Regions from separate parts of the Streptomyces sp. NPDC050732 genome, predicted to be linked through region 4. Evidence: riboswitches for the same ligand, from Rfam matches in the RefSeq annotation. Region 4 holds a riboswitch; each other region holds the start of a gene.

Region 1 (7,463 bases), on a different contig from region 4:
GCGTCCAGCTTAGACGCCGCTCTCGACGGGTTGCGGGCACGAGCGGCCTCCATGAGGTCCAGCCGCCCCGCGACTCCCCTCTCCCCGTCCCGGCCCTTTCCCTGCCCTCACGTAACGTACGTCCTGTACATTTTTTACAGAGCCGATCGCATCACGCCGCGACCGGAAGAAGAGAGGCGAGCCATGAATCAGCCGTCCGCCCGTCCGTCTGCCCGCCACGTCCTGCCCGAGTTCACCGAACGCACCAGTACGGGGGCGCGGACCATGGACCCGTACTCCAAGCTGCTCGAAGAGCGGATCGTCTTCCTCGGCACCCCCGTCGACGCCACCTCGGCGAACGACGTGATGGCGCAGTTCATGCACCTGGAGTACCAGGCACCGGACCGCGACATCTCGCTGTACATCAACTCCCCCGGCGGCTCGTTCACCGCGATGACCGCGATCTACGACACGATGCGGTTCGTCAGCTGCGACGTGGAGACGATCTGCCTGGGCCAGGCCGCGTCCGGCGCCGCCGTGCTGCTCGCCGCCGGCACGCCCGGCAAGCGGTTCGCGCTGCCCGGCGCACGCGTCCTGATCCACCAGCCGGCCATCTCCGAACCCCTCCAGGGCCAGGCCACGGACCTGGCGATCCAGGCCGATGAACTCCTGCGCACAAGGCGGCAGTTGGAAGAGCTGCTCGCACGGCACACCGGGCAGAGCCCGGAGCAGATCACCGCGGACATCGAGCGGGACAAGATCTTCGACGCCCCGGCGGCCCTGGAGTACGGGCTCGTGGACCGGATCATCCCGAGCCGCAAGGCCTCGCTCGCCGCGCGCGACCCGAGGTGAGCCGCCGGTGCTGCCGCCCGAACTGCCCCCTTTGCCCGCCCTCACGCACGCCGAGGCAGAGTTGATCGACCGGTATCTCGAAGTCGTCGACCTGCTCGGCCGCATCAATCCGGCGCGCGCCGAGCACACCTACGGCGGCCTGCGCGCCGCCCAGGCCCTGGTCGGCCGGGCGACCGCGCTGCGGGACGCGCTCGCCCTCATGCACCAGCGGGGCGAGACTGAGGTGCACGCGCCCACGCTGGCCCGGGCGCTGCGCGTCCTCGACGGCGAGCGGCGGGCGGGGCGACTCACCGTGCCGCCTCCGCAAGGCTCCTGAAGCCCCGTCGGCCGCCACGCTCCCGACATCGGAACCGTCCGGGGCGACTTCGAAACGGACCAGTCGGGCTACCCCGGACGGCGTACCCGGGCGTCGTCATCCGCGCGGTCCGAAGTTGCGTCCAGCGAGTACAGCATGGGCGGAATCGGGCATTCCGCTGCTGGTCGAGCGGTCGTCAGAGAGTGCGGCGGAACGTCGAATTCGGCAGTGTCCACCTGAACAGGTCAGTCGTGAGGAGCCTCACAAAACACCGTTTCGACTCGGTTTTCGGACCTGTTTCGGGTCAAGATCCCTTCCGACGACAAGCCCCCGCCACAGCGGCGGGGCGGTCCGGGCGGACGCCGAGTCCTGCCGCCACCCGGATGACCGGTCGACATCGGTGCAACGGCAGGAGTGGAGGACCCAGGTACGACGGGCCCGTCCGGGAAGTCCGGACGACGCCCTTGGGGTGAAGCCGCAGAGCACGACGCGGCCGGGCATCTTCGCCTGCCCGAACCCGACAGGTCATCCTTCACAGGCGGCTGACGAAGGGTTGCGCATGACCGCGCTGAATCATGTTCCGTCGCTGCTCAGCAGGACAGGGGCCGCATCGGCCCTCACGCTCGCCGTGGTAGGCGGCACCGTCATGGCCCCCGGGCTCACGTCGGAGGCCGAGGCAGCGACACACGGAACGAAGGCGCTCAAGATCGCGGCGTCCAAGAAGGGCTCCCCGTACGGCTACGGGGCAGCGGGACCCAACCGGTTCGACTGCTCGGGGCTGACGCTCTACTCGTTCAAGAAGACGGGCAAGAAGCTGCCTCGCACGGCCGCCGCGCAGTACAACAAGACCAAGCACATCTCCAGGTCCCAGCGGACCCGTGGTGATCTGGTGTTCTTCCACTCCGGTCGGAACGTCTACCACGTCGGGATCTACGCGGGTAACAACCGCATCTGGCACGCCCCCAAGAGGGGGACCGTGGTGCGCCTGGAGAAGATCTGGTCCAACAGCGTCTGGTACGGCAGGGTGCGCTGACCGCACCGTCCAGCGCGGCGTCCGTGGACGGCGGCCGAGCCCGTCAGCGGGCGTCGTCACGCGAGCCGCGCTGGACAGGTGCCTGCCAGGGCAGCGCGATCCACACGGTCTTGCCGCCCTCGTCGGTGGGGCTGACCGAGAGCCTGCCGCCGCACTCGGCCGCCAGCCAGCGGATGATGACCATGCCGCGGCCGTTGTCCTGCTGGACGGCCGCGGGGAGCCGCTTGGGGTAGCGGGGGTGGCTGTCGGTGACACCGATGCGCAACTGTTCGTCGCGGTCCAGTTCGAGGTCCACGGTGAAGGTGGGCGACTGGCCGAGCGTGTGCTGCACGGCGTTGGTGGCGAGTTCAGAGACGATCAGCCTGATCGTGTCGGCCACCTCCGCGTCACCTGGCAGGCCCCATTCCGCGAGCGCGCGGGATACGAATTTCCGGGCGGCGGGGACCGAGACAGGATCGCTCGGCAGGGTGACGGAGGCTTCCTGGTGGTCTGCCATGGCGACGTTGTCCCTTTCCCACCGGGACCGGTCTCCGGCTCGCGGCGGATGACTCGCTGACAGTCCCGGACTGGTGCTTCGCGCCAGCCTGCCACTCCTTGGCCGGTCACGGGTGGCGATCCACCGAGATGTGCATATATCTGTCGCTCGAAGCGGTGAACTCTGCTACGGCAGACCGTATTTGGGCGGGAGAGCGGTACTTCCTCTAATCTCGCCTACTGCCCTGCCCTGCCGCCGGGAGATCCGACGGCTCCGTCCGAAAGGAGACGGGCATGCAGTACGGCCCGGCGGTGCGCCGTCGTCAGCTCGGCGCCGCCCTGCGTGCCCTGCGCGGTCACGCGGGACTCACCAGCAGCGAGGCCGCCGCCAAGGTCGGCTGGCACCAGTCCAAGGTGAGCCGGATCGAGACGGGCCGCAGTGGCGTGAAGGCCGCCGACGTGCGGCTGCTGATGGAGGCATATCAGGTCAAGGATCCGCAGCGCAGCGAGCTGCTCATCGCGTTCGCCGGCGCCGACGACCCGGGCGCGGGACGTCATCACTGGTGGAAGGCCTATCGCGATCTGCTGCCCGCCACCTACCGCGATTTCATCAGCCTGGAGTCGCAGGCGAGCTGGGTGCGCACGCTGGAGACCTCCGTGGTCCCCGGTCTGCTGCAGACCTCCGAGTACGCACGCGCGGTGACCCGGGCCGCGCTCGGCGAGCTGCCGGAGGAGCAGGTCGAGGCGTTGGTGGAGGTCCGCCTCGCCCGGCAGGACGTGCTGCGCTCGGATCCGCCGCTGCGGTTGAGCGTGGTCATGGATGAGGCGGTGCTGCGGCGGCCGGTGGGCGGGGCGGGTGTCTTCGCGGGGCAGTTGATCCGGTTGAGGGAGGCGTCTCACATGCCTCACGTTCGGCTTCAGGTGTTGCCGTTCGCCGCAGGTGAGCATGTGGGCCTGATCGGTCCTTTCGTTATTTTTTCATTTCCGGACATTGCTGATCTGGATGTGGTTGTTCTCGACCATTTGACGAGTAGCCTCTACCTCGAACGGAAAGAAGACCTCCAGGCGTACACGGAGGCCTTCAACTCCCTTCAGGTACAAGCGCTCTCACCCGAGGACTCAACGGATTTCATCGCCGGGCTATGCGACGGCGCGTAAGGAGGCACAATGACCGCAATGCCTCGGTACGTACCTTCCAGCACGAGAATTCAAGGTGCGCGGTGGCAGCGCAGCAGCTACAGCAACGGAATGAACAACTGTGTCGAGACGGCCACTCTCGACTCGGAACCGCTGACCGGCCTGCGTGCCGTGCGTGATTCCAAGAACATCGCAGGGCCAGCCCTGCTCTTCTCCCCCGGCCCCTGGGAGTCGTTCATCAACTGCCTCCGGTAAGCGGCCCCGGCCCCGCGCGGGCCCGGCACGCTTCATCGGGGTGCGTTGCGGCTGATCACCCGTACCGCACCGGCGAGCTGTGCGTCGGTGAGATCGGCGCGGGCGGTCAGCCGCAGCCGTGAGATGCCGTCCGGCACCGACGGCGGCCGGAAGCAGCCCACGGCGAGACCCTCCGCCCGGCAGTCGGCGGCCCACCGGACGGCCTGCTCCGGTGACGGCGCGCGTACGGAGACGACGGCGGCGTCGGGGCGCACCGCCGACAGACCGTCGGCCGTGAGGCGGCGATGCAGCTTGGCCGCGACCTCGCGGACCCGTGCCGCCCTGCCGGGTTCGCGGCGCAGCAGGCGCAGGGCCGCGAGGGCGGCGCCGGCCGCGGCGGGCGCGAGCCCCGTGTCGAAGATGAAGGTGCGGGCGGCGTTCACCAGGTGCTCGATGACCCCGGCGGGGCCGAGTACGGCGCCGCCCTGGCTGCCGAGGGACTTCGAGAGGGTGAGGGTGACCACGGTGTCGCCCGCGCCCGCGAGCCCCGCCGCGTACGGGGCGCCCCGGCCGCCGTCGCCGAGCACACCGAGACCGTGGGCGTCGTCGACGATCAGCCCCGCACCGAATTCCCGGCAGACCGCGGCCAGTTCCGCGAGCGGCGCCATATCGCCGTCGACCGAGAACACCGAGTCGGACACCAGGACGGCGGGGCCGCCGTGCGCGTCCAGCGTCTTGCGGACCGCCTCGGGGTCGGCGTGCGGCACCACCTGCGTCGTCCCGCGCGCGAGCCGGCACCCGTCGATCAGGGACGCGTGGTTGCCCGCGTCGGAGACGATCAGTGAGCCGTGCGGGGCGAGCGCGGTGACGGCGGCGAGGTTCGCCGCGTAACCGGAGGAGAAGACGAGGGCCGCCTCGGCGCCGCAGAAATCGGCGAGCTCACGCTCCAGTTCGGCGTGCAGCTCCGTGGACCCCGTGACGAGCCGGGAACCGGTGGCGCCGCCGCCCCAGCGCCGGGCCGCGGCGGCCGCGCCCTCGGTGACCTCGGGGTGCCGGGTCAGGCCCAGGTAGTCGTTTCCCGCCAGATCGAGGAGGCCGTCCGCCTCGGCGGGGCGCGGGCGCAGGGTGCGGACGAGCCCGGCGTCCGCGCGCAGCCGCGCCTGTTCGTCGAGCCAGCCGAACGCGGTGCGCGGTGCGCGGTCGTGGGCGTCGTCGAGGGTGTGGTCCGACGCTCTGCCCGGCGCGGTGGACGCGCCCGTCACGGGGTGCCTGTTTGTAGACATTGCACAGACCTTAGTGGTCGTGCCACCTGGCCAGGGTGTGGCAATACCCACACCTCAAACCGTTTCTGTTGTGCGAACTCTCCTTGGCCCGGCAGGCTGCCGTGCGTAAGGATCAGCGCCATGGACCTGCTGAACACGCTGGTGGACAAGGGGCTTCGGCGCGAACTGCCGACCCGTGAAGAGGCGCTGGCCGTGCTGGCCACCTCCGACGACGAACTCCTGGACGTAGTGGCCGCCGCCGGAAAGGTGCGGCGGCAGTGGTTCGGGCGACGGGTGAAACTCAACTATCTGGTCAACCTCAAGTCGGGTCTGTGCCCCGAGGACTGCTCGTACTGTTCGCAGCGCCTCGGTTCCAAGGCCGAGATCCTGAAGTACACCTGGCTGAAGCCCGACGAGGCCTCGCAGGCCGCCGCGGCCGGGGTCGCGGGCGGCGCCAAGCGGGTCTGTCTGGTCGCCAGCGGCCGCGGCCCGACGGACCGTGACGTCGACCGGGTCGCGCAGACCATCGCGGCCGTCAAGGAGCAGAACGAGGGCGTCGAGGTGTGTGCCTGCCTCGGCCTGCTCTCGGACGGCCAGGCGGAGCGGCTGCGGGGTGCGGGCGCCGACGCGTACAACCACAACCTGAACACGTCCGAGGCGACGTACGCGGACATCACCAAGACCCACACGTACGCGGACCGCGTCGACACCGTGCAGAAGGCGCACGCGGCGGGGCTCTCCGCCTGCTCGGGGCTGATCGCGGGCATGGGCGAGCAGGACGAGGACCTGGTCGACGTCGTCTTCTCGCTGCGCGAGCTCGACCCGGACTCGGTGCCGGTGAACTTCCTGATCCCCTTCGAGGGCACGCCGCTGGCGAAGGAGTGGAACCTCACGCCGCAGCGCTGTCTGCGCATCCTCGCGATGGTCCGCTTCGTCTGCCCGGACATCGAGGTGCGCATCGCGGGCGGCCGGGAGGTCCATCTGCGCTCGCTGCAGCCGCTCGCCCTGAACATCGCCAACTCCATCTTCCTGGGCGACTACCTGACCAGCGAGGGCCAGGCGGGCAAGGCCGACCTGGAGATGATCGCGGACGCCGGTTTCGAGGTCGAGGGCACGGACCAGGTGACGCTGCCGCGGCACCGCGCCGACGCGGCGGCCGCCGCGGCCGAGGGCTGCGGCTCGCACGACGGGGGCGGGTGCGGGCCGTGCGGGGGCTCCGAGCCGGCCGCCGAGCCCGCGGCGGAACCGTCGGCCGCACCCGCGGCCGGGTCCGGTGAGGCGCGGACGGACCTGGTGGCGGTACGCCGCCGGGGCGCGGGAACGGACCTGGCCCCCAATGCCTGACCTCTCCACGGCGGACCTGCTCGCGCTCGACCGACAGCACGTCTGGCACCCCTACGGGCCGATGCCGGGCCGCCAGGAACCCCTGGTCGTCGAGTCCGCGAGCGGCGTCCGGATGCGTCTCGCGGACGGCGGCACCGAGCTGATCGACGGCATGTCGTCCTGGTGGTCGGCGATCCACGGCTACAACCACCCGGTGCTCAACGACGCGGTGCGCGGCCAGCTGGACCGCATGAGCCACGTCATGTTCGGCGGCCTGACGCACGAGCCCGCCGTCGCGCTCGCCAAGCGCCTCGTCGACATCACCCCCGACGGTCTTGAGCACGTCTTCCTCTCCGACTCGGGTTCCGTCGCGGTCGAGGTCGCGGTGAAGATGTGCCTGCAGCACTGGCGCTCGCTCGGCCGCCCCGAGAAGCGGCGGATGCTGACGTGGCGCGGCGGCTACCACGGCGACACCTGGCAGCCGATGGCCGTGTGCGACCCCAAGGGCGGCATGCACGAGCTGTGGCAGGGGGTGCTGCCGCAGCAGGTGTTCGCGGACGCGCCACCGAGTGGTTTCGACGCGTACGAGGAGTCGTACGCCGAGCACCTCCATGAGCTCGTCGGGCGGCACGCCCACGAACTCGCCGCGGTGATCGTCGAACCCGTGGTGCAGGGGGCCGGTGGGATGCGGTTCCACTCCCCCGGCTACCTGCGTGCCCTGCGGGAGGCGTGCGACGCCCACGACGTGCTCCTGGTGTTCGACGAGATCGCGACGGGCTTCGGTCGTACGGGCGCGCTGTTCGCGGCCGACCACGCGGGTGTCTCCCCCGATGTGATGTGCGTCGGCAAGGCGCTGACCGGCGGCTATCTGTCG
Region 2 (7,463 bases), on a different contig from region 4:
CCGGTGAGCTGCGCCTCCTCCCACACCTGCGAGTGCACACCCAGCCGGGGCTTCCAGTGGAACTTCACCAAGGTGGTGGCGCCCTCGGCGTTGACCAGCCGGAAGGTGTGGACGCCGAAGCCCTCCATCATCCGGTAGGAGCGCGGGATGCCGCGGTCCGACATGTTCCACAGCGTGTGGTGGGTGGCCTCGGTGTGCAGGGTCACGAAGTCCCAGAACGTGTCGTGCGCGCTCTGCGCCTGCGGGATCTCCCGGTCCGGATGCGGCTTGCCGGCATGGATGATGTCGGGGAACTTGATCGCGTCCTGGATGAAGAACACCGGGATGTTGTTGCCGACCAGGTCGAAGACGCCCTCGTCGGTGTAGAACTTCGTCGCGAAGCCACGGGTGTCGCGCACCGTGTCGGCGGAGCCGCGCGAACCGAGCACGGTGGAGAAGCGCACGTACACCGGCGTCTCCACCCCCTCGGCGAGGAACCCCGCCCTGGTGATCCCCGCGGCGCTGCCGTACGCCCGGAAGACACCGTGCGCCGCGGCCCCGCGGGCGTGCACCACCCGCTCGGGAATCCGCTCGTGGTCGAAGTGGGTGATCTTCTCCCGCAGATGGTGGTCCTGCAGCAGCACCGGGCCGCGCGGCCCCGCCTTCAGCGAATGGTCGGTCTCATACAGGCGCGCCCCCTGCGCGGTGGTCAGGTAGGCGCCCTCCTGGGCGACCTTCTCCTGCGGCACCCCGGTGGGCTGCCCCGTCGGGCTGTAGGTCTGCGGGCCGCGCTGGTCGGCCTTGGGCGGCAACGGCTCACGCGGCTTCGTGGGCTCCTCCACCGGCACCGCCTCCGGGCCCGGCGCACCGGGAATCTCGTTTGCGGACCGCATGGCGTTCTGGACCTTCTCCACGGCCTTCTCCGCGGCGGCCGACACGGGGTTCTTCTTCTCGCTCACTGGATTCCGATCGTTCGAGAGGGACCGTGCCACGCACAGCCGTGCGTGACACGCGGCAGGGGCGCTATCGCGAGACGACGGGTACCCCACGACTCCTTGTGGGACACATGTACTGCGCCGTCCGGGCCCCTCTCCCGACCCACCCGGCCGGACCCCGACACCAGTGCCTGCCGCACGGCAGCAGGCAGGCAGGCAGCAGGCAGGCCGGTCCGGCCGGCCTGCCGTCATGCCCGCCGTCCGTGGCCTGCCCTCACCCGGCCACCGGCGAAGCCGCCGGACCGTGACCGGCACCGGCCTGCCGCAGCGCTGCCATGAGCGCTGTCACGCACCGGCAGCCGCGGGCTGCTGCTCCTCGCCCTGCACCGGGCCGGCCGGCTCCTCGCCCTGCGCCGGCGCGGCCTGCTCGGGCACCGGCGCCGAAGCGGCGGTGTAGAAGACCGACGAGCCCTGCTTGCTGCGCTGGACCTGGCTCTTGGCCACCAGCCCTTCGAGGGTGGTGCGCACCACGGTCGTCTTGACGCTGCGCTGCGGGTGGGCCTGGCCCAGGGCCGTGGCGATCTCCGCCGCCGAGCGCGGCTCGCTCTGCGCGGCGAGATGCCCGCGGATCAGCTCGACCAGCGTCGGCTGCGCCGGCTTGGCGGGCCTGGCGGCCTCAGCCTTGCCGGCCCCGCTGCCGGAGCTCTTCCCGGCCCCCTTCCCGGAGCTCTTCGCGGCGGCCTTCCCCTCGCTCTTCCCGGCGGCCGCCTTGGGGGGAGCGGTCTTGCCCGCCCGCGCCCGCTTGCTCGCCGCCGCATCGGAGCCGGTGGACTTCTTCTTCGTACGGGGGGCGGGCACCGCGGCCCGCTCCTCCAGGGCCGCAGGCTCTGCGGGGGCCGGCTCCTCACCGAGCGCCTGCTGGATGCTGACCAGCACCGCGTGGTCGCGCTGATGAGCCGCCAACTGCTCCTGCAGGGAGGCGATTTCCGCACCGAGGCGCTGCTGCTCCTTGGCGTTGCGTTCGAGGTCGGCACGGACTTGAGCGGTGTACTGCGATGTCAGTTCGGTGGCGGAAACATTCTCGGACATGGGGCGCACAACCTTTCCCGGACCTGCGGCCGGAGTTGAAGAGCCTGCTGCACATGTGTGCTTCCCGAGGCCGGGGTTGGGGCCCGGGCCTGCGGGGTGACAGCAATATTCAGTACACAGATGCCCTGACACGGCGATAGTACGGACAACCGGAGCGGCCCATTCTCCTTGACCATGCTGTGAACTGACCCGAGTTTCCACACATCCGATGCCATGGGCGGCGGCTGCACCACGCGATGAGCCCCGGAACGCCAGGCGTTCCGGGGCTCAGTCACCGACCGGGAAAGGGGTGGGGGTGCGGTCTAGTACGGGCCGTTCACATTGTCGATCGAGCCGTAGCGGTCGGCCGCGTAGTTGCAGGCGGCGGTGATGTTGGCGACCGGGTCGTAGCTGTCCGTCGAGGTGCCGGGCACGTGGTAGGCGGAGAAGGTGGGGGCGATGACCTGCAGGAGACCCTTGGAGGGGGTTCCGGCGACCGCGTTGGAGTCCCAGTTGTTGATGGCCATCGGGTTGCCGGAGGACTCCCGCATGATGTTGCGGTGGATGCCCTCGTAGGTGCCGGGGATGCCGTGCTGGGCCATGATGTCGAGCGACTGCCGGATCCAGCCGTCGAGGTTGTTGGCGTAGGACTTCTTCACCGCGGCGGGCTCGGCGGCGGCATTGGTGCGCGCGGAGCGGTCCGCCCGCTCGGGGGCGGCCGGGGCCTGCTCGCCGAGGGTGAGCTTGAGGCCGGGGTGGATCAGCTTCGGGTCGTCACCGAGGACGCCGCGGTTGTCCTGGTACAGCTTCTGCCAGCCGCCGCTCACGGAGTGCTCCCGGGCGATCTCGGCCAGGGAGTCACCCGCGACGACGACATAGGTCTTGGGGGCCGCGGCGGGCTTGGCGGCCGCGGCGGCCGGTGCGGCGGCGGCCGTGGTGGCGCCGAGCACCGGAAGAACGAGCACGGCGCCGCCGGTGCCCGCGGCGGCGATGCCCCGGGCGAGCGGGCTGGACTTGGGGCGGCGGTGCTTACCCTTTGCGGGCATGACGAATTCCTCTCCGTCGCCTGCGGGGTGAGCTGTCGGGTTCGGACGGGAGCTGTCCGGTCGCAGGGCATGCGACTTCACCCCGAGCCGTCCCGTCACCGGGATCGGCGGCTTACCTGGGTCCCCCGCTCCTGCCGTGCGTGAGTCAGTGGGTGTGGGTGGGAGAGTTTCCGGACAGCGGCAGGATTCGGCGTTCCATCCGGATTGACGGTGACGTTAGGCGAGAAAGCCGGTGCGGAACAAGGCCGGAATTCGAATACGGGGAATGCGCGGGGCCCGTCCCGGGTGAGAAGAACCCCGCCTCCTCTTTGATCAAAAACCCAACTCTCTTTGCGCGGAACGAAAACACGCTCAGCGGCCCGCGACGCCGTGGGCCTCCGGGCGTGACACATTTCACTGGCACGTAAGCCGCCAAAGCCCTGATGGGGATATTTTTGGTTAAATGCGGACACGATCAAAGATGGCCATTCGTGCCAGAACGGGCATATCACCATCGGCGCCGACCTGCCGGCCTGGCAGGCCACCCGGGCGTGAGCGGTATCCCCTGCCGCCGCGGGTCCACAGCGGACACCGCGTCAATAACGCTTCTGGTAGGGGGGTATGGGGCCGGGCGCCCGTCACTCGTTCCATGCGGGCGGGCAGAACGGCAAGCCGGTAAAGAAAGTGACGCCTGCCCAGAAAAGAAGGACGGCCGCCGCGACGGGCACCCTGTCCGGGCGGCCCGCGGAATTCCCCTTTTCATTCCGGCGGAAAGCGGCCCAGGGGAGCGGATGTGAAAGGGGAAAATGTTCTGCGGCTGTGTACTGCACGGCCGGGCAAGGCACTTGCCCACCGGCCCGCGTACGGAATGCCGCCCGTCCGGCGGCTGCCGCGCCGCTCGCGGACGCCTCCCGGGGCCTGCGCCGTGGTGTGAGGGCCCTCCCAAGTGGCGTAGGGTGGAGGAACCGACGCGGGGTGGAGCAGCTCGGTAGCTCGCTGGGCTCATAACCCAGAGGTCGCAGGTTCAAATCCTGTCCCCGCTACTGCGACAGCAGGGCCCGGATCCCGTGCGGATCCGGGCCCTGCTGCGTGTTACGGGCGGCGGCCGCGCACAGGTGCCCGGTGGCGCATGTGCAACAGGGGCGTATGCGCGGGCAGTTGGGTGGAACGCGCCGAGCGGGCCGGGCCTGGGGCGTTCCCCGTCCGAAGCAGCGCGTACTGCTGATCAGGGCACCGCACCTGTCCAGGGCGCCGCCCATGTCAGGCTCCTCCCGTGGAGATACTCGAAGTCCTGACCGGCATGGCGATGACGGGCCGGCTGGGCCCGGTGTTCAGCGGCGCCGACTGGAGCGATGTGACCGCGGCTCTGGGCGAGCCGTGGGACATGGGAACCATGAGCCGGAAAAGAACGTGGCCGCGCCTGTTCGCCTACGGAGACCTGGAGCTGAGTGTCTGCCGCTGCCGCACGGTCTCCCTCATCTGTGTGCAGACCTGGCGCGAGGTCATCGAGCTCCCCGCGCCGCTGGCCGGGGGAGCGGACACCTTCCCGGCAGGCATCACGTATGCGGACGTGACCGACGCCCTGGACAGGGCCGGCTGCTCCTGGAAGCCCTACCCGCCGCTGACGTTCGGCACCCAGTGCTCGCTGGTGGCGGGCCCCGCGCAGGCGAACTTCACCTTCGAGACCCCCGGGGGCGAACAGCCCGTACTGAACGTCATGGGCCTGCCCGGCAACGCACATGACTGCCCCGCGCGGCCCGCAGGCCACCACCACCCCTGACTCCGGAGCTCAGCCCCACCGTCGCACAACCATTCGCCCATCCCGCCGGTCAAACGCGCGACACACACAGCAAGATCCGATGGGGGAGTCTTGAAGAAGTTCACGGCAGCGCTGACCACGAGCCTTGTGGTCTGCACTGCCACACTGGTCGCCGCACCCGCGGCGCACGCAGGGGACGGCGATTCGCGCAGCCGCACGGAAACCCTGCAGGAGGGCGGCAGGATCTACGCCCTCTACGAGCACATGTCCGCGCGTTTCCACCCCAAGGACGTCACGCTCGAAATCCACGCGAAGAACGACCCCGAGGTCCTCGCCAGCATCCGCCTCACCGGCACCGAGACCTGCCCCGACACGGGCGACTGCTACGAGAGCACCTTCCGCTCCGAGCCGGTCACCCTGCCCGCCATGGGCGCCTACGTGATCGACGTCGTGGCCAGGGACGGACAGCCCAACGAGATCGTCCAGCGCTCGACCGGCTTTCTCAACTACGGGCTCAACCCCAAGCTGACCCTCACCAGCAGCCACCCCTGGATCTCCTACGACAACCCGACCGGCAAGGTCACCGGCTCCCTGGTGGCCGAGGACCCCAACACCCACGAGGTGAAGCCCTTCGCCGGGGTGGGCATGTACTACCGCGCCCGGGAGACCCGCAAGGAGGGATGGGTGTGGACGAATGAGAGGGGGCGGTTCACCACCTCCGGGTACTTCGGCGAGTACAGCACCGACGTCACCTATGAGTACATGTTCGACCAGCAGTACGAGACGCTCAGCGTGCCCTTCCGCAAGCAGGAACTGAAGTTCACGGTGGACACCCCCGCCGGCACGGTCACCGCCCCCTACGGCAGTGACATCCCCGTCAGCGGCAAGCTCACCCGCATCGCGGACGACGGCACCGAAAAGCCGCTCGCCGCCGAGGTGCGGATCACCGAGGGCACGTCAGGCACCGGCAAGACCGTGGTGAGCGGCGAGAACGGCACCTTCGCCACCGGCTACACCGTCAAGCGGAGCGGGCCGGTCAGTGTCCAGCCGAGCGCGCGCAGCTGGTTCACGGCGCCGTCCCCGCACTCCTTCACCCTGGCCACGCCCCCGCGCACGAGCAAGCTGAGCGACGTCAAGGCCACGGTGAGCAAGTACCGCAAGGTCACCTTCACCGGCAAGCTCGGCGTCACCCAGGGCACCTACCCGGCGGGCACCAAGGCACAGGTGTCCATCGACTACCGCCCCGAGGGCGGGACCTGGTCGAGCACCGGCACCTTCGACGCCGCCTACGGCGCCTCCTTCACGGCCTCCTCGCCCAAGAAGGCCGACTCCGGCGCCCAGTGGCGGCTGCGCCTGGTCAACGCGAGCGTGAACAGCGAGAGCTTCAAGCTGGGCCGCAAGGACACCCAGGTCTGGGACGACGGGGTCACCCCCGAGGGCGTCCGCAAGGGCACCAAGGTCACCGCCAAGGGCGGCCTGATGCAGAAGTCCGGATCCACCTGGCGGCCCTACGGCGGGCAGAAGATCCGCGTCTGGTTCAAGGCCGCGACGGCCGGTTCCACCTGGAAGGAACTGGGCAGCACCAGGACGCTGAGCAACGGCACGTTCAGCAAGAAGTTCACCGCCCAGCAGGACGGCACCTGGCAGATGCGCTACACCGACACGGTCAGCTCCCACTACGCGGACTACGGCCGCGAGGACTACGTCGACGTCCGCTAGCGGACACCGGGGCCCGCGCGCCCGCACCGGGGCACGGAGCCCCACCTCCAGAAGGCGGCCCCGCCGGACGACGTGTCCGGCGGGGCCGCCTTCGCCGCAGAACGGGCGAGCCGGCCGGACAACTCCGGCAACCGCACCGGAAGATGAGCGCCGCCCAGCCCCTGCTATCGTGCGCCGATGTCATCGATCAAGCAGTTCCAAGTCACCTTCGACTGCGCGGAACCCGAGCGCGTGGCCCGCTTCTGGTGCGAGGTACTGGGCTACGTCGTACCGCCGCCCCCGGAGGGCTTTGCCACGTGGGAGGACTTCCACCGCTCCCAGCCGCCCGAGGAGCAGGGCACATGGGCCGCCTGCGTCGACCTCTCGGGGGTGGGCCCGCGCCTGTTCTTCCAGCGCGTCCCCGAAGGCAAGACCGCCAAGAACCGGGTGCACCTGGACGTGCGGGCCGGCACCGGACTCGTGGGGGAGGAGCGCCTGGCCGTACTTGAGGCCGAATGCGCACGCCTGGTCGCGCTCGGCGCGGTCCGTGTGCAGCTGCTGGCCGCCGACGAGGACAACGAGTCGTGCATCGTGATGCAGGACATCGAGGGCAACGAGTTCTGCCTCGACTGACCCGCCCCCTGCTGTCACCGACGGGTCACCGGCGCCCGGTTGAGGCCTGCCGTCGGGAGAGGCCCAGCCTGCGCCGCTCTCGGTCGACCTCGGCGACGACCACCGTGACCTCGTCGCCCACCTGGACGGCATCCGACGGGGTCCGTACGGGCGTCCGGGTGGGCTCGCGCAGAGGCACCAGCCCCTCGATGCCGTCGCCGACCAGGCCGAAGGCACCGAAGGGGACCACCTCGGTGACCGGTCCGCGCGGATTCCGCCCTGCCGCGATGCTGTCGGCGAATGCCAGGAAGAGGGCCGGCCGCATCGCTCGCAGGGACAGTCGGGCCTCCAGATTCCAGGTGTCGAACTGGAGGACGGCCCCCGGTG
Region 3 (7,463 bases), on a different contig from region 4:
ACGCCACGAGGTCAAGGGGCGAACCGGCCTCGCGCACCTCTTCGAGCACCTCATGTTCCAGGGCTCGAAGCAGGTGCACGGCAACGGCCACTTCGAGCTGGTCCAGGGCGCGGGCGGCTCGCTCAACGGCACGACGAGCTTCGAGCGCACCAACTATTTCGAGACGATGCCCGCCCACCAGTTGGAGCTCGCCCTCTGGCTTGAGGCCGACCGGATGGGTTCGCTGCTCTCCGCCCTCGACGAGGAGTCCATGGAGAACCAGCGCGACGTCGTCAAGAACGAGCGCCGCCAGCGCTACGACAACGTCCCGTACGGCACGGCCTTCGAAAAGCTGACCGCCCTCTCGTACCCGGAGGGCCACCCGTACCACCACACGCCGATCGGCTCCATGGCCGACCTGGACGCGGCCACCCTGGAGGACGCGCGCGCGTTCTTCCGCACGTACTACGCGCCCAACAACGCCGTCCTCTCGGTCGTCGGCGACATCGACCCGGAGCAGACGCTCGCCTGGGTCGAGAAGTACTTCGGGTCGATCCCCGGGCACGACGGCAAGCAGCCGCCCCGCGACGGGTCCCTGCCCGAGCGCATCGGCGAGGAGCTGCGCGAGGTCGTCGAGGAGGACGTCCCGGCCCGCGCCCTGATGGCCGCCTACCGCCTCCCGGAGGACGGCACGCGCGCGTGCGACGCGGCCGACATCGCCCTCACCGTCCTCGGCAGCGGCGAGTCCTCCCGGCTCTACAACCGCCTCGTCCGCCGGGACCGTACGGCGGTCGCCGCGGGCTTCGGCCTGCTGCGTCTCGCCGGGGCGCCCTCGCTCGGCTGGCTGGACGTGAAGACGTCCGGCGACGTCGAGGTCCCCGTGATCGAGGCCGCCGTCGACGAGGAGCTGGCCCGCTTCGCCGCTGAGGGCCCCACTCCGGAGGAGATGGAGCGCGCCCAGGCGCAGTTGGAGCGCGAGTGGCTGGACCGGCTCGGGACGGTCGCAGGACGCGCCGACGAACTCTGCCGGTACGCCGTCCTGTTCGGTGACCCGCAGCTCGCCCTCACCGCCGTCCAGCGCGTCCTCGACGTCACGGCGGAAGAGGTCAAGGAGGTCGCCGCGGCCCGCCTGCGCCCCGACAACCGCGCGGTGCTCGTGTACGAACCCGTGACTGCCGCCGGCGAGGGCGCAGAGGCCGCTGAGGAAGAAGAGGAGGCGGCGAAGTGACCGAGGCCGCGACGATGCAGTTCCACCCCCAGCCCCAGGCGGGCCCCGCCAGGCCCTGGGCCTTCCCGGCGCCCGAGCGCGGCACGCTGCCCAACGGCCTCACCGTGCTGCGCTGCGACCGCCCCGGTCAGCAGGTCGTCGCCGTCGAGATCAACCTCGAAGCGCCCCTGGAGGCCGAGCCCGAGGGCCTCGACGGCGTCGCCACGATCATGGCGAGGGCCTTCAATGAAGGCACCGACAAGCACTCCGCCGAGGAGTTCGCCGCCGAGCTCGACCGCTGCGGCGCCACCATGGACGCGCACGCCGACCACCCCGGCGTACGCGTCTCCCTCGAAGTCCCGGTCTCCCGGCTCCCCAAGGCGCTCGGCCTGCTCGCCGACGCCCTGCGGGCCCCCGCCTTCGCGGACAGCGAGATCGAGCGGCTCGTCCGCAACCGCCTGGACGAGATCCCGCACGAGGCCGCCAATCCGGCGCGCCGCGCGGCCAAGGAGCTCTCCAAGGAGCTCTTCCCCGCGACCTCGCGCATGTCGCGTCCGCGCCAGGGCACCGAGGAGACGGTCGCGGCCATCGACTCGGCGGCGGTGCGCGCCTTCTACGAGAAGCACGTCCGCCCCGCCACGGCCACCCTCGTCGTGGTCGGCGACCTGGCAGGGACCGACCTGGACGCCGTCCTCGCGGACACCGTCGGCGCCTGGACGGGCTCCCCGGGCGAGCCGCGCCCGGTGCCGCCGGTGACCGCAGACGACCGCGGCCGCGTCGTCATCGTGGACCGCCCCGGAGCGGTCCAGACGCAGCTGCTGATCGGCCGCATCGGAGCCGACCGGCACGACCGCGTCTGGCCGGCCCAGGTTCTCGGTACGTACTGCCTGGGCGGCACCCTCACCTCGCGTCTCGACCGTGTCCTGCGCGAGGAGAAGGGATACACCTACGGCGTACGGGCGTTCAGTCAGGTCCTGCGTTCGGCGCCGGACGGCTCGGGCGCCGCGATGCTCGCCATCAGCGGCTCCGTGGACACCCCGAACACGGGACCGGCGCTGGACGACCTGTGGAAGGTCCTGCGCGTCCTCGCCGCCGAGGGCCTGACGGACGCCGAGCGTGACGTGGCCGTGCAGAACCTGGTGGGCGTCGCCCCCCTCAAGTACGAGATGGCGGCCTCCGTGGCGGCCACCCTCGCCGACCAGGTCGAGCAGAACCTGCCGGACGACTTCCAGGCGCAGCTGTACCGGCAGCTGGCCGCCACCGGCACCGTGGAGGCCACCGCCGCCGTCGTGAACGCCTTCCCGGCGGACCGTCTGGTGACGATCCTGGTCGGGGACGCCGCGCAGATCGAGGAGCCCGTCAGAGCGCTCGGCATCGGCGAAGTGAGTGTGGTCACCGGCTGAGCGACAGACCAGGCTGAGTTACAGGCCAGGCTGAGTGACAGTCAGGACATATCGGGACCCTGGTGACCGCTTCGGGCGCCGGGGTCCTCATATGTCCGAATTCGTATGGTGGTTGCCTGTCTGCCGTGTGGCGTGCGCTACAAAAGACGACTTCTGTTTGTCGATTGAAGGCGGCCCGTTTAGCGTCGACCCGGCTGTTCGTCGCGCAGTACGCCGCACCCGCGGCACCGGACAGTCATCGCCGAGTCCCCGTACGGCGCGAGCCAGGGGAGCCGGGGACCCACATGTCCCCTGGGGTGAATCGGGCACCTTGCCGTGAGGTGAGGGATCCGTAGGAGACCTTCCTGCTCCGAACCCGTCAGCTAACCCGGTAGGCGAGAAGGAAGGAAAGGATCACCCGCCACATGGCGTTCACCCGTGCCACCGGGAAGCACCGTCGTCCGAGCCGCCTCACGCGTACCACCGCGAACGTCGCCGGCGTCGCCGCGCTCACCACCACCGGTGTCATCGGCGGCCTCGCGGCCCCGGCGCTCGCCGCCCCCGACGAAGCGGCCATGGAGCACACCGGCCTGACCCAGGCGATATCCGTGGGCGACTCCCTCGCCGCGAGCATCGACGCGCAGGCCGCGGCGCAGCAGCAGGCCGCCGACGACGCCGCTGCCGCCAAGAAGGCCGAAGAGGCCGCCAAGAAGAAGGCCGCCGAGGAGAAGCGCAAGGCGGAGGCCGAGGCCAAGGCGAAGGCCAAGAAGGAACGCGAGGCCAAGGAGCGCGCCGCCCGCGAGGCCGAGCGCAAGCGCCTGAACGCCTACGTCTCCCCGATCAGCGGCTCGTACGTCTCCACGGGCTACCAGACCGGTGGCGCCATGTGGTCCTCCGGCAGCCACACCGGTGTCGACTTCCACGCGGCGTCCGGCACCCCGGTCCACGCGGTCGGCTCCGGCACCGTCGTCGAGGCCGGCTGGGGCGGCGCCTACGGCAACAACGTGGTCATCAAGATGAACGACGGCACGTACACCCAGTACGGCCACATGTCGTCCCTCGGCGTCACCGTGGGCCAGACGGTCACCCCCGGCCAGCAGATCGGCCTCTCCGGCTCCACCGGCAACTCCAGCGGCCCGCACCTCCACTTCGAGGCCCGCACCGGCGCGGAGTACGGCTCGGACATCGACCCGGTCGCGTACCTCCGCTCGCACGGCGTCAACGTCTGACGGACGGCGGACCCCCGCACAGTTCCGAAAGCCCCGGCTCGCCCAGAGCCGGGGCTTTCGCGTTGCCCTCGTTCGTTCCGCCCTTGGCCAAAAGATATCCATGGATTCCGGCCCGCCGTCGGAAATGCCGACGCTCTGCAATAGAGTCACTGAATGAGCGTCGGTCGACCGCGTTTCGCGGGGATTAAGGCGGAGGTCCGATCATGAGCGTTCCCGCGCACTCGGTATGCACGGCCATTCGGGACGACATTGTCGCCGGTGTCCACGAAAGGGGCGGCCGGCTCACCGAGGAACTCCTCGCCCGTCGCTACGGCGTCTCCCGGGTGCCCGTGCGCGAGGCCCTGCGCACGCTGGAGGCCGAGGGCTTCGTCGTCACCCGCAGGCACGCGGGCGCCTGCGTCGCCGAGCCCACCGAACAGGAGGCCGCCGACCTCCTGGAGGTCAGGACGCTGCTCGAACCGCTCGCCGCGGCGCGCGCCGCGCAGCGCCGCACGGACGCGCACCTGAAGGTGTTGCGCGGACTCGTCAGGCTGGGCCAGGAGCGCTCAAGGGGCGGCCTGGGGGAGGATCTGCGCTCCCTGGGCGGCTGGTTCCACGAGACGCTCGCCCAGGCCTCCGGAAGCCCCGGCCTCAGCGCGCTGCTCACCCAGCTCCGCCACAAGATCGCCTGGATGTACGTCGTGGAGAGCCCGGCGGCGCCCGTCGAGTCCTGGTCGGAGCACGCCGCGATCCTCGACGCGGTCGCCCGCCGGGACCCGGAGCGGGCCAGGGCGCTCACCGCCGCTCACGCCGAACGGGCGACGGCCGCCCACCGATTGCGCCCCGCGCTGCGCGCCGGCCGTGTGAGGGATTCGCAACATGCCGTAAACACAGTGAGCCTCCGGAATTAACGGAGGCTCCGTATACAAGAAGAAAGCTATTTCTTCGAGCGAATGCGCCCGCACACTCGACGCATACGCCCATATACGTCGATGGGGTCACCCGGTAATTCCGGGCGACCCCATCCACGTAATGCGGGAAACGTGTCCTAGACCGTCTCCGGAAGCTCTTCGAGCCCCTCCGAGACCAGCTTCGCCAGGCGGTCGAGAGCGGCGTCGGCACCCTCGGCGTCGGAGGCGAGCACGATCTCCTCGCCGCCCTGGGCGCCCAGGCCGAGCACCGCGAGCATCGAGCCGGCGTTGACCGGGTTGCCGCCGGCCTTGGCGATCGTCACGGGGACGCCGGCGGCCGTGGCCGCACGGACGAAGATGGAGGCGGGTCGGGCGTGAAGGCCCTCGGCCCAGCCGACGTTGACGCGGCGCTCAGCCATGTGTTGCTGCCCTTCCAGGTGTCTCACACTTGTCTAGACCAGTGTCTCATGCCGTCACGGGTGCTCTGCCGGACCCGGTCCGGCCCCGACTGCCTCGACCCGTCCCAGCTTGCCCCGGCCCCGACGGCCGCGCGACCCGTACCCTGGCCCCATGCAGACCCCGTCGGATCAGCACGATCGGCACGACTACCCCTCCCACTGGGAAGCCGATGTGGTGCTGCGCGACGGAGGCACCGCCCGGATCAGGCCCATCACGGCCGAGGACGCGGACCGCCTGGTCAGCTTCTACGAACAGGTCTCGGACGAGTCGAAGTACTACCGCTTCTTCGCGCCCTACCCACGGCTGTCCGCCAAGGACGTGCACCGTTTCACCCACCACGACCAGGTGGACAGGGTCGGCCTCGCGGCCACCGTGGGCGGCGAGTTCATCGCCACCGTGCGCTACGACCGCATCGACGAGCGCGGCATGGCCGCCAGCGCGCCCGCGGACGAGGCCGAGGTCGCCTTCCTCGTGCAGGACGCCCACCAGGGCCGTGGCGTCGCCTCCACCCTCCTGGAGCACATCGCGGCCGTGGCCAGGGAGCGCGGCATCCGGCGCTTCGCCGCCGAGGTGCTGCCCGCCAACACCAAGATGATCAAGGTGTTCACGGACGCGGGCTACCAGCAGAAGCGCAGCTTCGAGGACGGCGTCGTACGCCTGGAGTTCGACCTGGAGCCGACCGACCGCTCGCTCGCCGTGCAGCGCGCCCGCGAACAGCGCGCCGAGGGGCGGTCCGTGCAGCGCCTCCTGACGCCCGGCTCGGTCGCGGTGATCGGCGTGGGCCGGGCCCCCGGCGGCGTGGGCCGCAGCGTGCTGGCCAACCTCCGGGAGTCCGGCTTCACCGGGCGCCTGTACGCGGTGAACAGCGCCTTCGAAGAGGAGGCCGAGGGTGCCCGCGACGCCTGTGTCGGCGGGGTGGCCGCGCACCGCTCCGTGGCGGCCATCGAGGAGCCCGTGGACCTCGCGGTGGTCGCCGTGCCCGCCGAGCGCGTCCCCCAGGCCGTCGCCGAGTGCGGTGAGCGCGGCGTGCGCGGCCTGGTGGTGCTCTCCGCGGGCTACGGAGAGAGCGGCCAACTCGGCCGCGAGCGCCAGCGCGAACTGGTGCGCCAGGCCCGTTCGTACGGCATGCGCATCATCGGCCCGAACGCCTTCGGCGTCATCAACACCTCTCCGGAGACGCGGCTCAACGCCTCACTCGCCCCGCAGTCACCCGCGCGCGGACGCATCGGTCTGTTCACCCAGTCCGGCGCGATCGGCATCGCCCTGCTGTCCGGACTGCACCGGCGGGGCGCGGGCCTCTCCACGTTCGTCGGCTCCGGCAACCGCGCCGACGTGTCCGGCAACGACCTCCTCCAGTACTGGTTCGAGGACCCGGACACCGACGTCACGCTGATGTACCTGGAGACCATCGGCAACCCGCGCAAGTTCACCCGCCTCGCACGCCGTTCGGCCACCACCAAGCCCCTCGTCGTCGTCCAGGGCGCCCGGCACAGCGGCATCACGCCGACCGGCCACGCCGTGCAGGCCACCCGCCTGCCGCACGCCACCGTCTCCGCGCTGCTGCGCCAGGCGGGCGTCATCCGCGTCGACACCGTCACGGAGATGGTCGACGCGGGGTTGCTGCTCGCCGGGCAGCCGCTGCCCTCCGGGCCCCGCGTGGGCATCCTCGGGAACTCCGAGTCCCTCGGCCTCCTCACGTACGACGCCTGCGTCGCCGACGGACTGCGGCCGCTGCCGGCCCGCGACCTCACGACGGCGGCGACCCCGGCCGACTTCCGTGCCGCGCTCGCCGAGGCGCTGTCGGACGACGGCTGCGACGCGGTGATCGTCAACGCGATCCCCTGGGTCGGCGAGGACGGGGCCGCCACCGACCCCGAGACGCTGGCCACCGAGCTGCGGGCCGCCGCCGCCGGCTGCCCCGCCAAGCCTGTCGCCGTGGTCCACGTCGAGCTCGGCGGGCTCGCCGAGGCACTGGCCGCCGCGGCAAGCACCCGCCCCGACGCCCCCGCCCCGCCGTCCAGCAGGCAGCCCGCCGAGGAAGCCGCCCCGCACACCCAGGACGAGCCGGCGCCCGCCACGGACCAGTACCGCATCCCCGCCTACCCCGCCGCCGAGCGGGCCGTCCGCGCCCTCTCCGAAGCCGTCAAGTACGCGCAGTGGCGGCGCGAGGCCGCCGAGCCGGGGCGGGTGCCCGAGTACGACGACATCGACGAGAGCGGCGCCGCCGACCGCATCGCGGAGCTGCTCGCCAAGGACGGCGACCCGCGCGGCCTCACCCTCGCCCCGGCCGACGCCCACGAACTGCTCGGGCGCTACG
Region 4 (7,463 bases):
GACGCCCCCGCCAGGCCCCGGCCCTCATCGTCGCGGCAGGTGTCACCGGATCAGCCATCGCCATCCCACTGCTCGGCGCCACCAGCGCGAGCGCGGCCGAGACCACCACGTGGGAGAAGCTCGCCGAGTGCGAGAGCGGCGGCGCGTGGAGCGCCAACCCCGGCAACGGCTACTACGGAGGCCTCCAGCTCTCGCAGGAGACGTGGGAGGCGTACGGCGGCCTGGACTACGCGACCAGCGCCGACCAGGCCAGCCGCTCGCAGCAGATCGCCGTCGCCGAGAAGATCCTCGACGACAAGGGCACCGCGGCGTGGCCGAGCTGCGCCCCGATCGCCGGGCTCAGCAAGGACGGCGCCGCGGCCGACGTCGACCCGGGCGGCCCCATCACGCCCAAGCCCTCCGACTCGAACAATTCGAGCGGCTCGGAGGGCCGGAAGGACCCGGCCGACTCCAAGGGGTCTGACGGCGCCAAGGGCTCCACGGACGCAGAAAACTCCACGGACGCAAAGGACTCCACGGACTCCAAGGCCCCTGAGGAGGCCGACAAGTCCTCCGAGAAGCCCTCCGGCGGCGACACGCGAGACAAGAATCACGACGAGTCCGGCGAAAAGGGCGACAAGGTCGACGACGCCGACAAGCGCGGCGAGAACGACGCCGAAAAGGCCGACGACAAGGGCGAGTCCGGCAAGTCCGGCGGCGAGGACACCACTTCGCCCGCGCCCGAGAAGTCGACCGATCCGGCCGACGACGCCACGGACCCCAACGGCTCCTCCTCCGGCCGTCACCGCGGCGACCGCGCGGACGAGGGCGACAGCGCCGGCGACCGTCCCGGACGGCACGCCTCGCGCGGCGGCGACCGCTCCGGCAAGGTCGCCGACGGGACGTACACCGTGCGCTCCGGGGACAACCTCTCGGTCATCGCGGACGACTTCGGGGTCGACGGCGGATGGCACGAGCTCTACAGCGAGAACAAGAAGACCGTCGGAGCCGACCCGGACCTCATCCTCCCCGGTCAGAGCCTCGATCTGGGCGAAAAGTAACGGAAATTGACGATGCGTCGGCGGGGGACTTGACCTGTGTTGTCCGGTTTGGCGCGAGTGAGAGATGGGTCTCAGAAGCCCTGATCGTCTTTGAAATTCGGTGGGGAGCGTGTCTACGGTCGTGACCGCTCGCCACTGGTGAGCCCCGCCGGTCGGTACGCCGAATCCTGCCAACGGCCGGACGGGAACAGTCGTCGCTCAAGAGCGCCGTGGGCAGGAGCGGGGGACCCAAGGTAAGTGCCGGAAACGGCTAGGGGTGAAGTCGCACTCGCGAGAGAGCGGCCGGGCAACCACATCGGCCCGAACCCGACAGCTCACCTCGCAGGCGTCGGTGTAGGGGATCAACTCATGCTGCTTTCCGGCAAGGGCAAGCACCGTCGCCCGTCCAAGGCCACTCGCGTCGCCACGCTCGTCGGCGTGACCGGCGCCGCCGTCGCCGCCCCGCTGATGGCGGCCGGCTCGGCCTCCGCCGCCACCGCGTCCGAGTGGGACGCCGTCGCCCAGTGCGAGTCCGGCGGCAACTGGTCCATCAACACCGGCAACGGCTACCAGGGCGGGCTGCAGTTCTCGCCGTCCACCTGGGCCGCGTACGGCGGTACGAAGTACGCGCCGACCGCCGACAAGGCCTCCAAGGCCCAGCAGATCGAGATCGCCGAGAAGGTCCTCGCCGGCCAGGGCAAGGGCGCCTGGCCGAGCTGTGGCGTCGGCCTCTCGGGTGCCTCGTACAACGGCGGCGGCGGTGGCGGCTCGCAGCAGCAGGCCCCGCAGCAGCAGAGCAAGCCGCAGCCGCAGCAGACGCAGCAGCAGGCCGCTCCGCAGCAGCAGGCCGCGCCGAAGCAGGCCGCTCCCAAGCCGCAGCCGACGCCGCAGACCGAGAGCAAGAAGACCGTCGAGACCCCGACCGGCAAGAAGGTCGAGAAGGGCGACGGCGAGTACAAGGTCAAGACGGGCGACACCCTGTCGAAGATCGCCGAGGCGGAGCACGTCAAGGGCGGCTGGCAGAAGGTCTACAAGCTCAACGGCGACATCATCGACAACGCCGACATGATCTACCCGGGCCAGCAGCTCCACCTGAGCTGACCCGGCCGGTCACGGCCGTGCCTCGGCGGACGCACGGCCGTACCCCCCGTCCCCACGGGCTCCCCGCCCCGGTGCGCGTATCCCCCGTACGCACCGGGGCGGGGCCATGTCCGCACCCGTGTCCACCCGCGTCTCCACGCCGTCTCAGGGCCCCCGTGTTCGCTACTAGCGAGTAGAGAACATGGTCTTACGCCCTGTTTCCGGGCCATATGGCCTTTGTGCCGTCCCAGGGGACGGGCGGTCGGCTGGCCGAAGGCCCGGAGCCGGTTAGGCTCAGGAGACGCAGGGCCGAAGCGGCTCGCGTAAACGCGTCACATCCCAGAAGGAGATGCTCGTGCCGTCCATCGACGTCGTCGTAGCCCGGGAAATCCTGGACTCCCGAGGCAACCCCACGGTCGAGGTCGAGGTCGGCCTCGACGACGGCAGCACCGGTCGTGCCGCCGTTCCGTCCGGTGCCTCCACCGGTGCTTTCGAGGCCATCGAACTCCGTGACGGTGACCCCAACCGTTACCAGGGCAAGGGTGTCGAGAAGGCCGTCCTCGCCGTCATCGAGCAGATCGGCCCGGAGCTCGTCGGCTACGACGCCACCGAGCAGCGCCTGATCGACCAGGCCATGTTCGACCTGGACGCCACCGACAACAAGGGCTCGCTCGGCGCCAACGCCATCCTCGGCGTCTCGCTCGCCGTCGCGCACGCCGCCTCCGAGGCCAGCGACCTGCCGCTGTTCCGCTACCTCGGCGGCCCGAACGCGCACCTGCTGCCCGTCCCGATGATGAACATCCTGAACGGCGGGTCGCACGCCGACTCGAACGTCGACATCCAGGAGTTCATGATCGCCCCGATCGGCGCGGAGTCCTTCTCCGAGGCCCTGCGCTGGGGCACCGAGGTCTACCACACGCTGAAGAAGGTCCTGAAGGACAAGGGCCTCTCCACCGGTCTCGGCGACGAGGGCGGCTTCGCCCCGAACCTGGACTCCAACCGCGCCGCGCTCGACCTCATCCTTGAGGCCATCAAGCAGGCCGGTTACGTTCCCGGTGAGCAGATCGCCCTCGCCCTCGACGTCGCCGCGTCCGAGTTCTACAAGGACGGCAAGTACCAGTTCGAGGGCAAGGAGCGCTCGGCCGCCGAGATGACCGAGTACTACGAGGAGCTCGTCGCCTCGTACCCGCTCGTCTCCATCGAGGACCCGCTGTTCGAGGACGACTGGGCCGGCTGGAACGCCATCACCGAGAAGCTCGGCGACAAGGTGCAGCTCGTCGGCGACGACCTGTTCGTCACCAACCCGGAGCGCCTGGCCCGCGGCATCGAGGAGAACTCGGCCAACGCCCTGCTCGTCAAGGTCAACCAGATCGGTTCGCTGACCGAGACCCTGGACGCCGTCGAGATGGCCCAGCGCAGCGGCTTCAAGTGCATGATGTCCCACCGCTCCGGCGAGACCGAGGACGTCACCATCGCCGACCTCGCCGTCGCCACCAACTGCGGCCAGATCAAGACCGGCGCCCCGGCCCGCTCCGAGCGCGTCGCCAAGTACAACCAGCTCCTGCGCATCGAGGAGATCCTCGACGACGCGGCGGTCTACGCGGGCCGCAGCGCGTTCCCCCGCTTCAAGGGCTGAGCACGCTCGCGCAGCCACGTAGTTACCTACGTCCCCGCACCCGGTCCCGTACCGTGTGCGGGGACGTACGTACGTGCAGGCGCTGCGCTGGGGAGGCGGAACCATGGGCAAGGCCGGGACCAAGGACCGGTTCTCCACCGCGACCCGCCTGCGGCTGCTCGGCGAGCAGACCGCGGAGCGCGTCTACCGCTCCCAGACCAAGCGCCAGGCCCGCCGCTCCCGGCTCACCGGCCGGGCCGCCCTCCTCGCGCTCGTGCTCTGTTCCCTGGTCGTCGCGCTCGCGTACCCGATGCGGCAGTACGTCTCGCAGCGCGCCGAGATCGACGACCTGCGCAGACAGCAGGCCGAGCACCGCGCGGACGTCGAGAAGCTCCGCGACGAGAAGGCCCGCTGGCAGGACGACGCGTACGCGGAGCAGCGCATCCGGGACCGCCTGCACTACGTGATGCCGGGCGAGACCGGCTTCACGGTGATCGACCCGGCGGCGGCGCGGAGCCGCCGCACCGACCAGGGGGCGGCCGCGCGCCCCTGGTACTCGAACGTCTGGGACGGCGTGGACAAGGCCGACCGCCCCGCCGACTGACTCCCGACGCCCCCCGACGACTGACAACTGACAACTGACACGAAAGACAGGCATGGAAACGCCCCCGCCGAGCACCCCGCGCACCGAGCCCACCGACGCCGACGTCGAGGCCTTCAAGCAGCAGCTCGGCCGACCGCCGCGCGGCCTGCGGGCCATCGCGCACCGCTGCCCCTGCGGTCAGCCGGACGTCGTCGAGACGGCGCCGCGCCTTCCGGACGGGACGCCCTTCCCGACGACGTACTACCTGACGTGCCCGCGGGCCGCCTCCGCGATCGGCACGCTGGAGGCCAACGGCGTCATGAAGGAGATGTCGGAGCGGCTCACGACCGACGAGGAGCTGGCGAAGCAGTACCGCGCCGCCCACGAGGACTACATCGCGCGCCGGGACGCCATCGAGGTCCTGGAGGGTTTCCCGAGCGCGGGCGGCATGCCGGACCGCGTGAAGTGCCTGCACGTCCTCGTCGGCCACTCCCTGGCCGCGGGGCCCGGAGTGAACCCGCTGGGCGACGAGGCCATCGCGATGCTGCCGGAGTGGTGGGCGAAGGGCCCCTGCGTCACCCCGTGCGCGCCCTCCTCGCAGGAGACGGCGTGACCCGGGTCGCCGCCATCGACTGCGGCACGAACTCGATCCGCCTCCTGGTGGCGGACGCCGACCCGGCCACGGGCGAACTGGTCGACCTGGACCGGCGGATGACGATCGTCCGGCTGGGCCAGGGCGTCGACAGGACGGGGCGCCTCGCCCCCGAGGCGCTGGAGCGCACCTTCGCGGCCTGCCGCGAGTACGCCGCCGTCATCAAGGAGCACGGCGCCGAGCGCGTCCGCTTCGTCGCCACGTCCGCCTCGCGCGACGCGGAGAACCGCGACGAGTTCGTCCAGGGCGTCCTGGACATCCTGGGCGTCGAGCCCGAGGTCATCTCCGGCGACCAGGAGGCCGAGTTCTCCTTCACCGGCGCCACCAAGGAGCTGACGGGCCGCGACGACGTCGCCACGCCCTACCTGGTCGTGGACATCGGCGGCGGCTCCACGGAGTTCGTGGTCGGCACGGACCATGTCCAGGCCGCCCGCTCGGTCGACGTCGGCTGCGTCCGCATGACCGAGCGTCATCTCGTACGCGACGGAGTCGTCACCGACCCGCCGACGCCGCAGCAGCTCGACGCGATCCGCGCCGACATCGAGGCCGCCCTCGACCTGGCCGAGCGCACGGTGTCCCTCAAGGAGGCCCGCACCCTGGTCGGCCTGGCGGGCTCGGTGACCACGGTCGCCGCGATCGCGCTCGGCCTCGACACGTACGACTGGCGCGCGATCCACCACGCCCGCATCCCGTACGCCCAGGTGAACGCCATCGTGGACCGCCTCACACACGCCACGCACGACGAGCGCGCAGCGATCCCGGTGATGCACCCGGGCCGCGTCGACGTCATCGCGGCGGGCGCCCTGGTCCTGCTGGCGATCATGGACAGGGTCGGCGCACAGGAGGTCGTGGTGAGCGAGCACGACATCCTGGACGGCATCGCCTACAAAGTGGCAGAAGAGGTCGAATCCGGTAAGCGGGGGCGCTGAGGCCGGCTCCCGCGTTGCTGCGTTGGGCGCCGAGATTGCCGCATTGAGCACCACGTGACGAGAGGGGTTGCCGTGTCGCAGACCGAGGGTGCCCGCCTGTTCCGCGAATCGTGGATCGCGGGTGTGCGGAAGCACTTCCCAGGTGAGCCGAAGCCGGGCTATGTGACTCCCTGGGACGGAACGCCGGAGTGGGAGCGGCAGGCCGCAGGCGCGGTGTACGAGCAAGTGCGGCAGTTCCTCGAACTCAGCGGAGGCCACGCCTCACGTCTGAGCCGTGAGCAGAAGAGCCGGTTCGTGGCGACCGCATGGACGGCGCAGATGTTCAAGCACTTCGAGGACCCCAAGCCGGGATACGTGGCTGACTGGCCCGACCTTCCGGAATGGCAGCAGCAGACCGACGCGGACATCTTCGAGGCCATCGAGCAGGCTGCCGGCTGATCACGCAGCTGAGGTGTTCTGGCATTGGGCGGCCTCTCACCGCGCTATCGCTTGAGCGCCTCCTGTAGCGTTTGAGCGGTCGCCAGGGGGGCCGGAAGACTCTCCGGCGACAGTCCGTCGGGAAAGTTCGTGAAGTTCTTCACAAGGAAAAAGGCCCTGTTGGGCGAGGTTCGACGGGCTCGGGGGGTCTAAAGGGGGCTTTTCGAAGGGCCGGGGTCGTGGCCGGGATGTTTCGTGCGGGTGACCGGAGTGCGGTGAGGGGTTCCGGATCAGGGCGGGCGGAGGATCGGAGTGCAGCTCACAAGGGGTGCACAACGACTCGTGTGGCATCGTGGTTCCCCACCGGCACCATGACCTCGGTCACGTGGGCGGCGAAGTGTAGCAGAGGCCCTTGGCATGCTTGTGAAGGGGCGCACGAGCGACCCCCGCCGGGCGGGTGGATACTCGATGGCATGAGCACCACGGAGCGTCCCAGGATCCTCGTAGTAGGCGGTGGGTACGTAGGCCTGTACGCAGCTCGGCGCATTCTCAAGAAGATGCGCTTCGGAGAGGCGACCGTCACGGTCGTCGACCCCCGTTCGTACATGACCTACCAGCCCTTCCTCCCCGAAGCCGCCGCCGGCAGCATCTCGCCGCGGCACGTCGTCGTACCGCTGCGGCGCGTACTGCCGAGGGCGGAAGTCCTCACCGGTCGGGTCACCACCATCGACCAGGACCGCAAGGTCGCCACGATCGCGCCGCTCGTCGGCGAGGCGTACGAGCTGCCTTTCGACTACCTGGTCATCGCGATGGGCGCGGTCTCCCGCACCTTCCCGATCCCCGGCCTCGCCGAGCAGGGCATCGGCATGAAGGGCATCGAGGAGGCCATCGGCCTGCGCAACCACGTCCTTGAGCAGCTGGACAAGGCTGACTCCACGACCGACGAGGAGGTCCGCCGCAAGGCGCTGACCTTCGTCTTCGTCGGCGGTGGCTTCGCGGGCGCGGAGACCATCGGCGAGGTCGAGGACATGGCCCGCGACGCGGCCAAGTACTACAAGAACGTGAAGCGCGAAGACATGCGCTTCGTGCTCGTCGACGTCGCGGACAAGATCCTCCCCGAGGTCGGCCCGAAGCTCGGCCAGTACGGCAAGGAGCACCTGGAAGGCCG

What was found. Region 4 has a riboswitch for cyclic di-AMP ahead of AB0H82_RS30795 (transglycosylase family protein). Riboswitches for the same ligand answer to the same signal wherever they lie in the genome.
Positions count from the first base shown of each region.
Region 1: it holds a riboswitch for cyclic di-AMP, as region 4 does, so the genes downstream of both, AB0H82_RS04660 (C40 family peptidase) here and AB0H82_RS30795 (transglycosylase family protein) in region 4, are expected to answer to the same signal.
Region 2: it holds a riboswitch for cyclic di-AMP, as region 4 does, so the genes downstream of both, AB0H82_RS24180 (LysM peptidoglycan-binding domain-containing protein) here and AB0H82_RS30795 (transglycosylase family protein) in region 4, are expected to answer to the same signal.
Region 3: it holds a riboswitch for cyclic di-AMP, as region 4 does, so the genes downstream of both, AB0H82_RS15350 (M23 family metallopeptidase) here and AB0H82_RS30795 (transglycosylase family protein) in region 4, are expected to answer to the same signal.

Region 1 covers NZ_JBFAHP010000003.1:264,120-271,582, reverse strand. Annotated here, with positions in the region: gene AB0H82_RS04670 (ATP-dependent Clp protease proteolytic subunit) at 184-831, shown strand; gene AB0H82_RS04665 (hypothetical protein) at 839-1,147, shown strand; cyclic di-AMP (ydaO/yuaA leader) riboswitch at 1,506-1,682, shown strand; gene AB0H82_RS04660 (C40 family peptidase) at 1,686-2,159, shown strand; gene AB0H82_RS04655 (ATP-binding protein) at 2,203-2,655, opposite strand; gene AB0H82_RS04650 (helix-turn-helix transcriptional regulator) at 2,928-3,791, shown strand; gene AB0H82_RS04645 (DUF397 domain-containing protein) at 3,801-4,025, shown strand; gene AB0H82_RS04640 (8-amino-7-oxononanoate synthase) at 4,058-5,287, opposite strand; gene bioB (biotin synthase BioB) at 5,408-6,610, shown strand; gene AB0H82_RS04630 (adenosylmethionine--8-amino-7-oxononanoate transaminase) at 6,603-7,463, shown strand, end outside.
Region 2 covers NZ_JBFAHP010000027.1:80,655-88,117, reverse strand. Annotated here, with positions in the region: gene AB0H82_RS24190 (catalase) at 1-938, opposite strand, end outside; gene AB0H82_RS24185 (hypothetical protein) at 1,260-2,003, opposite strand; gene AB0H82_RS24180 (LysM peptidoglycan-binding domain-containing protein) at 2,306-3,028, opposite strand; cyclic di-AMP (ydaO/yuaA leader) riboswitch at 3,033-3,189, opposite strand; tRNA gene AB0H82_RS24175 (tRNA-Met) at 3,977-4,050, shown strand; gene AB0H82_RS24170 (hypothetical protein) at 4,281-4,787, shown strand; gene AB0H82_RS24165 (hypothetical protein) at 4,878-6,485, shown strand; gene AB0H82_RS24160 (VOC family protein) at 6,663-7,097, shown strand; gene AB0H82_RS24155 (S1 RNA-binding domain-containing protein) at 7,123-7,401, opposite strand.
Region 3 covers NZ_JBFAHP010000014.1:151,427-158,889, forward strand. Annotated here, with positions in the region: gene AB0H82_RS15340 (pitrilysin family protein) at 1-1,207, shown strand, start outside; gene AB0H82_RS15345 (pitrilysin family protein) at 1,204-2,589, shown strand; cyclic di-AMP (ydaO/yuaA leader) riboswitch at 2,819-2,981, shown strand; gene AB0H82_RS15350 (M23 family metallopeptidase) at 2,994-3,797, shown strand; gene AB0H82_RS15355 (GntR family transcriptional regulator) at 4,001-4,687, shown strand; gene AB0H82_RS15360 (HPr family phosphocarrier protein) at 4,825-5,106, opposite strand; gene AB0H82_RS15365 (GNAT family N-acetyltransferase) at 5,258-7,463, shown strand, end outside.
Region 4 covers NZ_JBFAHP010000042.1:7,424-14,886, reverse strand. Annotated here, with positions in the region: gene AB0H82_RS30800 (transglycosylase family protein) at 1-1,040, shown strand, start outside; cyclic di-AMP (ydaO/yuaA leader) riboswitch at 1,236-1,384, shown strand; gene AB0H82_RS30795 (transglycosylase family protein) at 1,389-2,120, shown strand; gene eno (phosphopyruvate hydratase) at 2,455-3,735, shown strand; gene AB0H82_RS30785 (septum formation initiator family protein) at 3,839-4,318, shown strand; gene AB0H82_RS30780 (DUF501 domain-containing protein) at 4,371-4,910, shown strand; gene AB0H82_RS30775 (Ppx/GppA phosphatase family protein) at 4,907-5,878, shown strand; gene AB0H82_RS30770 (hypothetical protein) at 5,951-6,316, shown strand; gene AB0H82_RS30765 (NAD(P)/FAD-dependent oxidoreductase) at 6,769-7,463, shown strand, end outside.